DNA from 4 places in the Halobacillus seohaensis genome. Region 1 is predicted to be linked to each of the others. Evidence: riboswitches for the same ligand, from Rfam matches in the RefSeq annotation. Region 1 holds a riboswitch; each other region holds the start of a gene.
The links. Region 1 has a riboswitch for S-adenosylmethionine ahead of metX (homoserine O-acetyltransferase MetX). Riboswitches for the same ligand answer to the same signal wherever they lie in the genome.
Positions count from the first base shown of each region.

Region 1 (3,143 bases):
GGTAAGTGCTGCACTACTCTATTCCAAACCATAGGATTGGCAGCCATTGCTTGAAATAGAGCTGATTCGTTCGCAGACCAAGGTTTTCTTGTTTGAATATAGTCTAACGTTAATCGGTAACCAGGTCCAAGGTTCTCATCGCGTCGCTTCTGAAATTCCTTCATAACCCCTTCCCATGATTCACCTTGATCCCAAGCTTTAATGGACTTTGCAAGTAGAGAAGATTGCATCAATGCGTCATTGATTCCTAACCCTGTACTAGGGTCTTTGCTATGGCCCGCATCTCCTATCAATGCCCAACCTTTTCCTGCAGCCTCTCGAAAGAAGTTAGGAACACCCGGTGTACCGATAATCCTCCCTTGCAAGGTTGCTTCTTCTAAACGATCACTCATTCCATAAAATTGACGGTAAGTTTCCTCAAACGATTGTGGTTCTTTCGCAAATTTATTAAATTCCTCCGGACGAACTTCTAGCCCTAAACAATCGATCCCTGGTTCCATCGGAAATAAAAAACCAATCCGCCCCTCATTCAAGAAAATTTCAGTGGTAGGTTCCATAAGTGGCTTAACATTAAAATAATACCCGTAAAAGACTGGCCTCACAGTAGAATATTCCCCATATTTCTTAGCTCCTACCCACTTAGCAACCGAAGAGTTTTTACCATCTGCTCCTACAGTAATAGGAGCCTTGATGGTATGCTTACCCCCTCTTTTATCAACTGCTTCCAGTCCACACACTTCACCTTGCATCCCTTTTTTAAGCAAGCTAATCACTTGATATCCTTCTAAAAGCTCCACATTTTCATAACTTATAGCCTTATTAATTAACACATGGTCTAAATGGTCGCGTCTCGGGGCCAAGGTATAAGACTCACGGGGCCCTTCGATGAAACTATCAGCTATATATGTACGCATTCTTTTAATCTTCCTTAAGCCTGTAGCTTCAACTTCATCTAATACATCTAACTGTTTCAAATAATGGAGGTGCGAGAGGTGGTGTGTAGAAAGTGTATCACTTGGAAATGATGACTTATCTAACATTAATACTTTTTTGCCCATTTCACCTAATAAAATGGCTAAGCTTGCCCCAGCAACTCTTGCACCAACAATAATGACATCCACTTGTTGTTTCATATCATTTACCACACCTTTATTTATTTATAGGTAGGGAGATCCCTGCTAGAATTGAAGTGAAAATAAAGAGGAGGGGTATTTGCCTGCATCAAACGAATTAACCATAGAGGATTATCACTTTTTAATTCTATGTATAGCGTAACGTTTCAGCAAGTTTTATTCCATAAAAAAACTCCCGATCCGGGAGTTTTTCTAGAAAATTAACCATCTCTCATCTTAAAATTTCATCTCCTCTTCTACTTCGTGATTTTGGTCAAGAATTTGCACACGACTTGGCTTGTTTTGCTCCGCCATTTCTTTTGCCTTTTCTACAGCTTTATCTCTTGCATCATATTCATCAGTTGGAGCAACATCTTCTATTTTAACTATCCAACCTGTAACATCTTTATTTGGTGCAACGCTATATTCCTTCATGATTTATCTCTCCTTCTACTTTGTAGTCTTGATGTGTATTTTCCCACTGTTTTTCAAATTCAAACGTGGACATTATTTTACAAATAGTTTGACATTATATTCGTGTCATTCTATAATTCGTAACATACCTTAAATGACACGCCAACTGAATAACTCTTATCTAGAGTGGCAGAGGGACTAGGCCCTGTGACGCCCGGCAACCTTCAAGCAACGGCTTGAAAAGGTGCTAATTCCTACAGATCTTTATGATCTGACTGATAAGAGGAGGAACCTAACCAACCGCCCTCTTCTTATTAAAGAAGAGGGCTTTTCATATTTTCTACATTAGGAATTTAAATGAGAAATAGGAGGGGGGACCGTACATGTCAACTAAAAACATTATAGATCAAAATACTAAAACTAAAATTTCGATTGGAAGCTTTGCCTTAGAATCTGGAGGGACACTTCCTGATGTTGAGTTAGCTTATGAACGGTTTGGTCCTAAAGATGCCCCTGTCGTTCTCATTTGCCATGCTCTAACTGGAAACCAATATACTATTGGTTCTTCTGAAAGCCCTGGGTGGTGGTATGGCCTTGTTGGGGACAATTGTCCAATTGACACCACCCACTTCCAAGTGATTACCTTCAACGTACTGGGAGGATGTCATGGTTCTACAGGTCCAGCAAGTTTTAATCATTTAACACAGGATACTTATCGATTGGATTTTCCAAAGATTACGATCCGTGACATGGTTCACGCTCAGTATAAAGCATTACAAAAACTTGAAATTTATGAGGTACATGCCATTGCGGGTGGGTCACTAGGCGGGATGCAAACCTTTGAGTGGGGACTTCTCTACCCAAATTTTATGAAGCAATTGTTTGTTTTAGCTGCAACTCCCTACTTGAGCGACTATGGAATTGCTTTTAATCATATAGGAGCACGAGCTATTCAAGATGATCCAGCTTTCAATAAGGGAAATTATGATAAAAATGAACAACTTCAAGGGTTTGAACTTGCGAGAATGACAGGTATGGTTACGTATCGAAGCGGAAAGATTTTTCAAAAAAGATTTGATAGAAGTCACAATGAGTCCCATTATGACATTCAATCTTATATGGATTATCAAGGGGAAAAAATTAAAGAGCGATTTGACGCCAACAGCTATCTGTATTTATTAGAATCTATGAACAATCACGATATCAGTCGTGGTAGAGGGACATTACAAAATGTAGCTAAGCAATTTCAGGCACAACTTTACACAATTAGCTTCCAACACGATTTATTATATCCCAAAGAGTTAATAGAAGACTTCAGTGCTGACGTACCTAATAGTCAACACCATCATGTCCAGACAGATTACGGTCACGATGGCTTTCTAGTTGAATTCGATCAATGGGGTCTATGGATTCAAGAAAAAATCAACCAAGGAGTAGTGAACAATCATGACAATTAGAGTAGCATTATTAGGATTTGGAACAGTCGGTCAAGGAGTTTACGAAATCCTTCAAAATAAGCAGAAACAATTAACAGACTTAATAGGTGAAGATGTAGAGATATGTGGTCTATTAGTTCAAAACAAGCTTAAAGAACGCGCCATTTCCGATTATGTCTTT
Region 1 is NZ_JBHSZV010000044.1:1,817-4,959, reverse strand. It holds gene ACFQIC_RS15975 (NAD(P)/FAD-dependent oxidoreductase) at 1-1,133, opposite strand, end outside; gene ACFQIC_RS15970 (DUF2188 domain-containing protein) at 1,350-1,547, opposite strand; SAM riboswitch class I at 1,701-1,811, shown strand; gene metX (homoserine O-acetyltransferase MetX) at 1,910-2,983, shown strand; gene ACFQIC_RS15960 (homoserine dehydrogenase) at 2,973-3,143, shown strand, end outside.

Region 2 (3,143 bases), on a different contig from region 1:
GACGTCTTAACAATTTATCGATCGCGTCAGACGGTTTTGTATGAAGGCTTGAATCTGGACCAGCCGTTTCTGACCAGCCAATAACACGAGCCAATGGTGTTTTGCCTATTTTCTTTGCATATTCTTCAGAAGCAACGAGTCCTACACTTGCTCCATCAGACATTTGTGAAGCATTTCCAGCAGTTACCGTACCGCCGTTTCGAAAGGCTGGTCGAAGTTGGCTCAATTTCTCAAGAGTGGACTTAGCCCGAATTCCCTCATCTTGAGAAACCTCTTCCTTTCCTGTATGTACGGCAACTATCTCATCATTGAGCCGCCCTTCTTCTTGGGCAGCAGCCGCCTTTAGTTGAGATCTTAAGGCAAATTCATCCTGCTCTTCACGTCCAATTGAATATTTTTCATTTTGTAAATCTGTTGATAATCCCATCGAAGTATCAGTAAGAGAACACCAAAGCCCATCATAAATTAACGTATCTGTGAACTCTACTGGTCCAGTAGCTAGTCCATTTCTAATCGGAGCCACATGCGGCGCATTTGTCATAGAGTCAAAGCCGCCTACTACATATAATTGACCTTCAGCAAGCTGAACTCGTCTCGTTGCATCCGCAATAGATGCTACTCCAGCTAAGCAAACATTGTTAATCGTAATCGCCGGAGTCGACCAGGAGATTCCTGATTTCGCAGCTACCGTTCGCGCAGGATTCTGTCCTTGTCCTGCCTGAATAACTTGCGCCAAAATAACACCGTCCGCTTCTTTTGCCTCAGGCACACGACGAAGTAGTTGCTCTGTTGCCTGAACTCCAAGATCCTTCGCACCTAGCTTCGCTAAACCGCCTTTCCACTTTCCAAATGGCGTTCGAACTCCTTCTAAAATAACTACTCCCATAAGGGCACCTCCCTTTAATAATCAAATTCCTTTACTTTCCATTTATCCTCTTCCATTTCCACTTTTCCATCAGTAAACCGCTGTTCTTTAAACGGATCTCCATAATGGTGAAAACCATTCTCTTCCCAATACCCAGACTGATCGGATACTCGAAACTCAAAGCCACGCACCCACTTCACACTTTTCCAAAAGTAAAGATGCGGAACAATTAGACGAAAAGGCCAGCCGTGTTTTTCAGTAAGCGGCTTTCCGTTGTACGAATGGGCAAGCATCACATCTTTTTCGTATAATTCCTTAATTGGCAAATTCGCTGTGTAACCATAATCTCCGTGAATCAAAACATGCTGAGCTTCATTCTTGATCCCGAGAAAAGGCAGTAAATCCTTAAGAAGCAAACCTTCAAACTCATTATCAAATTTAGACCATCTTGTCACACAATGAATATCTGCAGTGATCTTAGACTGAGGCAGTTTCCTTAAATCATCATAAGAAAAGGTTAAGTTTTCTTTCACTATCCCATTGATAAAAAAACTCCACTGCTCCAAATCGTACGAAGGAACTTCACCTACTGTTAATATTGGGAATTTCTCTGTCAAAACCTGACCAGGAGGCAAACGGCCGCCAAAATCATCCTTTACTTCAGGTACTTTCGACCGTTTTAATCGCTCCGCCTTATCCATAACGCCATCACCTTCCTAATCCATTCCATATAAAAAGCCTCTTTCGCAATGAAAGAGGCAGAAGATTTTGCTTCAACCTCTCTCATCTCCCGGACACACTTTTGTCCGTTGGAAGTAGCACCGTTGTCATAAGACCGGTTGCCGGGCGTCGAAGGGCCAAATCCCTCAGCCTGCTCTAGATAAGAGTGGTAATCGATATGAAGTTAATTGCCATACTACAAATAAATAAGATGAAAGTCAATAATATTTAGAAAATTCCGCGAAAGTTCCTATTACTTAAGATGTTGTTTCGCCAACTTCAGTTGTTCCCTCACTTGCTCAAATCCAGTGCCGCCCTCACTTATACGCGCGGCCACTACATGGTCTGGTGCCAATTTTTCATAAATATCATCCTCAAACAAGTCAGAAAACTCTTTGTACTCCTCAAGCGTCAAATCAAGCAAATATTTCTGCTTCTGGATCGAGTAAAGCACTATCTGACCTATTACCTCATGAGCCTGACGGAACGGAAGACCTTTCACAGCTAAGTAATCCGCAATATCTGTCGCGTTCGAATAATCTTCATTCACTGCCTGACGCATATTAGAACTTTTTACTTCCATAGAAGAAAGCATAGGCGCTAGCAACGACAACGCACCATCAAGCGTATCAACCGTATCAAACATACCTTCCTTGTCCTCCTGCATATCCTTATTGTACGCAAGCGGAAGACCTTTAAGGAGCGTCAATAACCCCATCAAGTTGCCGTAAATACGACCCGTCTTTCCACGCAAAAGCTCAGGAACATCAGGATTCTTCTTCTGCGGCATAATACTAGATCCCGTACAAAACGCATCATCCAATTCCACGAAATCAAATTCCTGACTACTCCAAAGAATCAATTCATCCGAAAGTCTAGAAATATGGGTGATTAAAATGGAAGAGATCGACAAGAATTCCAGAATAAAATCCCGATCACTGACGGCGTCCAATGAGTTTGGATAAACGTTTTCAAATCCGAGTGTCTCAGCCGCCATCTTCCTATCGACAGGATAAGGCGTTCCAGCAAGCGCTGCTGCACCAAGCGGAGACCAATCAATACGCTTCACACTATCTTTCAAGCGTTCCTTATCACGTTCAAACATCCAGAAATACGCCAGAAGGTGATGAGCGAATGAAACAGGCTGCGCTCTTTGCAAGTGAGTGTATCCTGGAAGAATCGTGTCCACATGAGATTCTGCTTGACTTGCCAGTGCATTTTGAACCGCTTCAACTAGCTGAATCAAATAGTTCGTTTTTTCCTTGAGGTATAAATGCATATCTGTTGCTACTTGATCATTACGGCTTCTGCCTGTATGCAGTTTCCCACCAACAGGACCAATTTCATCAATTAATAGTTTTTCAATATTCATATGAATATCTTCATGTTCAACAGAAAATTCTACCTCATCATTTTCAATTTTCTTCTGAATGATGTGCAGTCCTTCGGTAATTTGTGCAGATTCCTCTTCTGTAATTATGCCACACTTACCAAGCATATCGACATGAGCCAGGCTACCTTGGATATCCTGTAATGCTAACTTAACGTCAAAACCGAT
Region 2 is NZ_JBHSZV010000038.1:17,915-21,057, forward strand. It holds gene ACFQIC_RS14850 (acetyl-CoA C-acyltransferase) at 1-886, opposite strand, end outside; gene ACFQIC_RS14855 (sulfite oxidase-like oxidoreductase) at 901-1,566, opposite strand; SAM riboswitch class I at 1,646-1,752, opposite strand; gene argH (argininosuccinate lyase) at 1,839-3,143, opposite strand, start outside.
Region 2: it holds a riboswitch for S-adenosylmethionine, as region 1 does, so the genes downstream of both, ACFQIC_RS14855 (sulfite oxidase-like oxidoreductase) here and metX (homoserine O-acetyltransferase MetX) in region 1, are expected to answer to the same signal.

Region 3 (3,143 bases), on a different contig from region 1:
ATAGCGACCTCGGTATTAAGCGGGGATGAAATTACTTTATTACGCCATCACTTCTGTCCTCATGACTTTAATTATTACCAGCATGTTGTACAAGCGATTTTGAATGAGAGAGAATTATAATTCTTTGACAATAAGGGAGAATGTTATTATATACTATGAGGAATTAGAGTCTAAAAGGAGAGATCTCGATGTCAAAACGATCATTTAGTACACGTGTTGTACATAATAAGTTAAATCAAGATACAGCATTAAATAGCAAAGCTACTCCAATTTATCAAACATCTGCTTTCACCTTTCGTGATTTGGATCACTTGGAAAGCTATTATGCAGGAGAGGTGCCGTATTCCTATACGAGAGAGAATAACCCGAACACAGATGAATTAGGACAGACGGTTGCTAATTTGGAGGGTGCACCTTCAGGGGTAGCAGCTTCATCTGGCATTTCAGCAATTATGGCTGGAATTCTTTCGGTTGTTGAAGCAGGAGATCATATATTAGCTGCTGAAGACTTGTATGGTGGAACACATCAATTGATTACTAAGCAATTAGCGAGTTTTGGTATTGAATATACAATGGTTTCTTTTGCTGATGAACAGTCCATAGAAGCTGCAATTCGTCCGAATACGAAGTTGTTGTACACAGAATCCATTTCCAATCCTTTTCTACGAGTAGAAAATATTGAAAATCTTGTTAAATTGGGCAAACAACACGATTTGAGGACAATGGTGGATAATACATTTGCTACACCTTACTTACTACAGCCTTATACAAAGGGAATAGACATTGTGGCTCATAGCGCGACAAAGTATATCGGTGGCCATAGTGATGTTACTTCTGGCGTAGTAGTAGGGCATGAAGAACTGATTACAAAAGCAAAGCAGAGAATTATTGGTTTAGGCACAAACTTAAGTCCTTTTGAGGCATGGCTTACGCAGCGCGGCTCAAAAACTCTTGCATTACGAGTGAAACAGCAATCACATAACGCAGACCAGGTAGCTCAAATGTTAAACGAAGACGATGGAGTGGAACGCGTCTATTATCCGGAATATGTCTCTGAACGAGGAAAAGGAGCCATTGTAACGATTGAGTTAGCTGAAAAGGTTGATGTAGAAGCGTTTTTCAAATCATTAGGATGGATTAAGCTAGCACCGACGTTAGCAGGAGTTGAAACAACCGTATCCTATCCTGTACGTACTTCTCATCGGGCTTTAACTGTGGAAGAACGAAATAAAATTGGAATCAATGATTATGTGATTCGACTGTCTATTGGAATTGAAGAAGCGGAAGATATTGCTGCCCAGTTCAAGCAGGCAATCCATCAATCTATTAAATAAATATTCAAAAAATTATTGACTATAGTTAGTAAAGTGCCTATAATTGATAAGCATAGACAATTTAAATAATGCAAACTCTTATTAAGAGCGGCAGAGGGAATAGGCCCTGTGATGCCCGGCAACCTACAAATATTCAGTTTGAGAAGGTGCCAAATCCTACAGATCATTGATCTGAGAGATAAGAGGAGGACCCGTTTATAACAAACCCCTCTTCTTATCGAAGAGGGGTTTTTTGCATCTTTTTATCTCAGATTTGAAAAGTGAGGAATAAGTTTATTCAACAATCGGCCAATAACACGCTTGGGATAGCTGGCCGTTCCGTCACCAACACGAAAGGAAGGTGGTCGGGGAAATAGCTCGCTTTTCGGACCACCTTTCTTTAAATGCAGTAACCGAATCGTCTTCCCGCAATCGGAAGCTTTAACGGACTAAGATAAGCAACTTGCCTAATAAAGAAATCAATAGTTTTTGTAACAAAAATCAAGAACTAGATTTAAAACAGCCTAAAAGTAAACAATAAATTTTATTTATTCTAAGGGAGGATTTTATTATGACAAATTCATTTGAAAGCTATGATTTAGATACAATTTCTTTACACGGTGGACAGTCACCAGATCCGACGACAGGTTCTCGAGCCGTTCCAATCTATCAAACGACATCTTATGTTTTCCATGACACAGATCATGCACAAAGCCTATTTGCTCTAGATGAGCCTGGGAATATTTATTCACGAATTGGTAATCCAACGGTAGATGTTTTTGAAAAGAGAATGGCCTTACTTGAAAATGGGGTAGCTTCTGTGGCTACAGCTTCTGGAATGTCAGCTATTTCTCTATCCATTTTGAATATTGCTGGAGCAGGAGATGAGATTGTTGCTGCAGCAAACTTATATGGTGGTACTTATAACTTATTTGCTAATACTTTGCCGCGATATGGTATTAACGTAGTATTTGTTGATCCAGAAGATCCTGAAAACTTCCGAAAAGCGATTACTGATAAAACAAAAGCGGTTTTTGCTGAAACGATTGGAAATCCCAGCTTGCATGTACTAGATTTTGAGAAAGTATCCGGAATTGCTCATGATAATGGGGTTCCACTTATCGTTGATAATACATTCGCTACTCCTTACTCTTGTAAACCAATTGAATGGGGTGCAGATATTGTTGTTCACTCGGCGACGAAGTGGATAGGAGGTCATGGTACAACGATTGGTGGAGTTGTTGTTGACGGTGGCCGTTTTGACTGGACTAACGGTAAGTTCCCTGTCTTCACAGAGCCAGATCCAAGTTACAATGGCATTAAATATGCGGCTGATTTTGGAACATTAGCCTTTATTACAAAGCTGCGTGTTCAACTGCTTAGAGACATTGGGGCATGCTTAAGTCCGCAAAGTGCTTTTCAACTTATTCAAGGTCTAGAAACGTTACATCTACGTGTTGAGCGTCACAATGATAATGCTCTTGAATTAGCAGAATACTTGAAAGGACATCCAGATGTAGAGTGGGTCTCTTATCCAGGTTTAACAGAGCATCCAGCACATGACCTTGCCGGCAAGTACTTAGAAGGTGGATATGGTTCCATTGTGAACTTTGGAATTAAAGGTGGTCGTGATGCTGGCCGTGAAGTAATTAACAATATTTCACTATGGTCTCACGTTGCAAACGTAGGAGATGCGAAATCACTAATTATTCACCCAGCATCAACAACTCACCAACAGTTATCAGCAGAAGACTTAGTTGCAAGTGGGGTAACAGAAGAGCTAATTCGTTTATCTGTAGGTATTGAATCAGTGAAAGATTTAATTAATGA
Region 3 is NZ_JBHSZV010000034.1:3,466-6,608, reverse strand. It holds gene ACFQIC_RS13525 (NUDIX hydrolase) at 1-120, shown strand, start outside; gene ACFQIC_RS13520 (trans-sulfuration enzyme family protein) at 189-1,334, shown strand; SAM riboswitch class I at 1,410-1,519, shown strand; gene ACFQIC_RS13515 (PLP-dependent aspartate aminotransferase family protein) at 1,885-3,143, shown strand, end outside.
Region 3: it holds a riboswitch for S-adenosylmethionine, as region 1 does, so the genes downstream of both, ACFQIC_RS13515 (PLP-dependent aspartate aminotransferase family protein) here and metX (homoserine O-acetyltransferase MetX) in region 1, are expected to answer to the same signal.

Region 4 (3,143 bases), on a different contig from region 1:
TTAAACCCATTTTCAGAAAAGGTCAACAGGTTTTGAGCAAGTTTTCTGACTAGTTAGATTATTAAGTTAACTTAGTAAGCGTTTTCATTCAGTCCAGGCTTGAGTTTAGAGTTAACGGAGACCATTTGTTTTTTTCTTTTTTATCTGAAAAATAAATCAACTTTTGTTCATTTTAGTAGATGATCGCCTTTTTTCTTATAGATAAAATTTTATAAAAAAAGCCTGCTGAACTTTCCAGCAAGGCCTCTTTGGAACAATATATACTAGTTAACTTAATACATATTTTGCGAGAGTTTGTTGAACTTCTTCTATTGGACTATCTTTTTTAAATAGTTTCTGAATAGGTTCGGTTTGACCTGTTAACCAAAGCTTTAACTCAGCATCTAGATCAAAACTTCCTGCTGTTTCTGTACTAAAATGAGTAATACTTTTATATGGAATAGAATGATATTCTACTTTCTTACCTGTCATCCCTTGTTTATCAATGAGAAGAAGACGTTTATTCGTAAAAATAAAAGAATCTCTTAACACTTTATATCCACTCTCGACTACTTCATTAGGAATTAGAACACCCTCGAGTTCTTTACCAAGTTTTTCTGTATCTACTTCACTCGCATTACCCATTAATTCATCAAAAAATCCCATGATTATTTCCTCCCTAATGTTATCGTCTAATTTTAAACACCTGACTTATCTTACATTTACCCCTTAAATGAATAACTATAACTTCCTCGCACCCCTGCCTTCACTTTAAAAACTCCACCTGCATGAGGGTAACGTAAAAGATCTTCTTCGCTCGTATCTTTTCTCGCCGTGGTGACATACAATTCATCAAGGTTATTTCCCCCGAAAGTACAGGAGGTTACGTTTGCTGCTGGGATCGGAATAAATTGAAGCCGATTTCCTGTGAGAGGATTCCAGCGGGAAATCCCATGTCCGTCAAAATGAGCGATCCAGAGCATCCCCTCTTCATCAATTGTCATACCATCTGGATGTCCCATATCTTCTTGGAACTGGATAATGACTTCAGGTTGTTTAATTTCACCTGTAGACAACTCATAGTTATAACGCATTACTTTTCCTGTCGGTGTATCAATAAAGTACATATAAGAATAGTCAGGTGACCAGGCGAGTCCATTTGAAATTCCCACTTCTTTAATTTTCTCAGTGATTTGCAATTGTTCATCTAAACAATAAAGAGAACCAGTTACGTTTTCCTCGGATAAATCCATCGTTCCCGCCCAAAAGCGACCGGCTGGATCACACTTCCCATCGTTAAACCGATTCATAGGAAGATGGTTTTCTGGATCGACGATAGGTGTTAGCTCTTCCTTTTGCCAGTCTAGAAAATACATCCCTTTTTGGAGTGCCACTACTAGTCCTCCCTTCTCACGAACAGCAACTGCCCCCACGAAATTGTCTACGTCTATGCTCTGAACCTTTTCTGTTTGCGGATTAAATTGAATAATTTTTTTCTCTAATATATCCACAAAATATAGAATCCCACGCTCATGATCCCAGCAAGGCCCTTCTCCTAAAGTCGATTGACTATCGATAACTAATTCTACATTCATATGTAAGAACTCCTTTGTTGATTTATGCACTATTTCTATTCCCTTCCTTAAAAACCCTTCTTTCTTAAAGAGTTCCTTTTTTACCCTTGTCAAATCGTTTCCAGTGGTGTACATTGAATTGAAAGAATTTTATAAAATTAATCTCTTATCAAGAGAGGCAGAGGGACTGGCCCGACAACGCCTCAGCAACCACTGGTTCGACCAGAAAGGTGCTAACTCCAGCAAGTTGAATGATTCAACTTGAAAGATAAGAAGGAGAATTGTACGTACAAAAGTCTTCTTCTTACAAGAGGACTTTTTTTTGTTTTTTAATAAGCTTAAAAAAAGGGGAAATCGCTATGCGCCAAAATCAAACAGAAACAAAGTTAGTTCATACAGGAAAAAATAATGGTGACGCTTCAGGATCAATTAACGCACCAGTCTATTTTTCTACAGCTTATCAGCATCCAGGAATTGGTGAATCGACTGGTTATGATTACACACGAACAGGAAATCCGACTAGAACTCTCTTAGAACAATCCATTGCAGAGCTTGAAAATGGAAAAGCAGGTTTTGCCTTTAGTTCAGGAATGGCTGCTATTCAAGGGGCTTTATCCCTGTTTAAATCAGGAGATGAAATCATTGTCTCTGAGGACTTATACGGGGGAAGTTACCGACTGTTTGAATACTTGTCCACTCAATACAACCTCACATTTATTTATTGTGATAGTAAACATCTATTAAACATCGAAACATACATAACCGAAAACACCAAAGCGATCTATATAGAAACTCCAACTAACCCGCTTATGAACACAGCAGATCTTGGGGCACTCTCGCAAATCGCTAAAAAGCATGGCTTGCTTTTTATAGTGGATAACACGCTATACACTCCTTTATTACAGCAACCACTTGTAGAAGGTGCCGACATCGTGATTCATAGTGCCACTAAATATTTAGGTGGACACAACGATGTACTTGCCGGCCTGCTTGTTGGTAAGGATGAAAAGATTTGTGAAAAATTAGGATACTACCAAAACACGGCGGGGGCTGTTCTCTCTCCTTTTGACTCCTGGCTGCTTATGAGAGGAATGAAAACACTTGCTTTGCGGATTGAAAAACATGAACAAAACGCAAAAACTATCGTCGATTATTTAAGAAATCATAAAGCAGTAACTCATGTGTTTTATCCTGGAAGAGGAGGAATGTTGTCTTTTCGGCTTCAATCTGAATATTGCGTAGACCCATTTTTAAGAAACTTAAATGTGATCACGTTTGCCGAAAGCCTTGGCGGGGTGGAAAGTTTTATCACCTATCCTGCGACACAAACTCATGCCGATATCCCCGAGGAAACGAGAACAAGCTACGGTGTGTGTAATCGACTGCTGCGCTTCTCGGTCGGTATTGAACATATTGATGATTTAAAAAAAGATCTGGAACAGGCACTTGCCACTTTAGAAAAGGAGGAGATTGTTCATGACTGATAAACACACGTTTCAAACGCGACTTTTGCATAATGACCATAAATTTGATCGCCAGACCGGGGCTGTTAGTGTACCAATTCAACAAGCATCAACTTTCCATCAAAAG
Region 4 is NZ_JBHSZV010000013.1:350,806-353,948, forward strand. It holds gene ACFQIC_RS06185 (PH domain-containing protein) at 268-645, opposite strand; gene ACFQIC_RS06190 (SMP-30/gluconolactonase/LRE family protein) at 702-1,574, opposite strand; SAM riboswitch class I at 1,717-1,828, shown strand; gene ACFQIC_RS06195 (methionine biosynthesis PLP-dependent protein) at 1,913-3,037, shown strand; gene metC (cystathionine beta-lyase) at 3,030-3,143, shown strand, end outside.
Region 4: it holds a riboswitch for S-adenosylmethionine, as region 1 does, so the genes downstream of both, ACFQIC_RS06195 (methionine biosynthesis PLP-dependent protein) here and metX (homoserine O-acetyltransferase MetX) in region 1, are expected to answer to the same signal.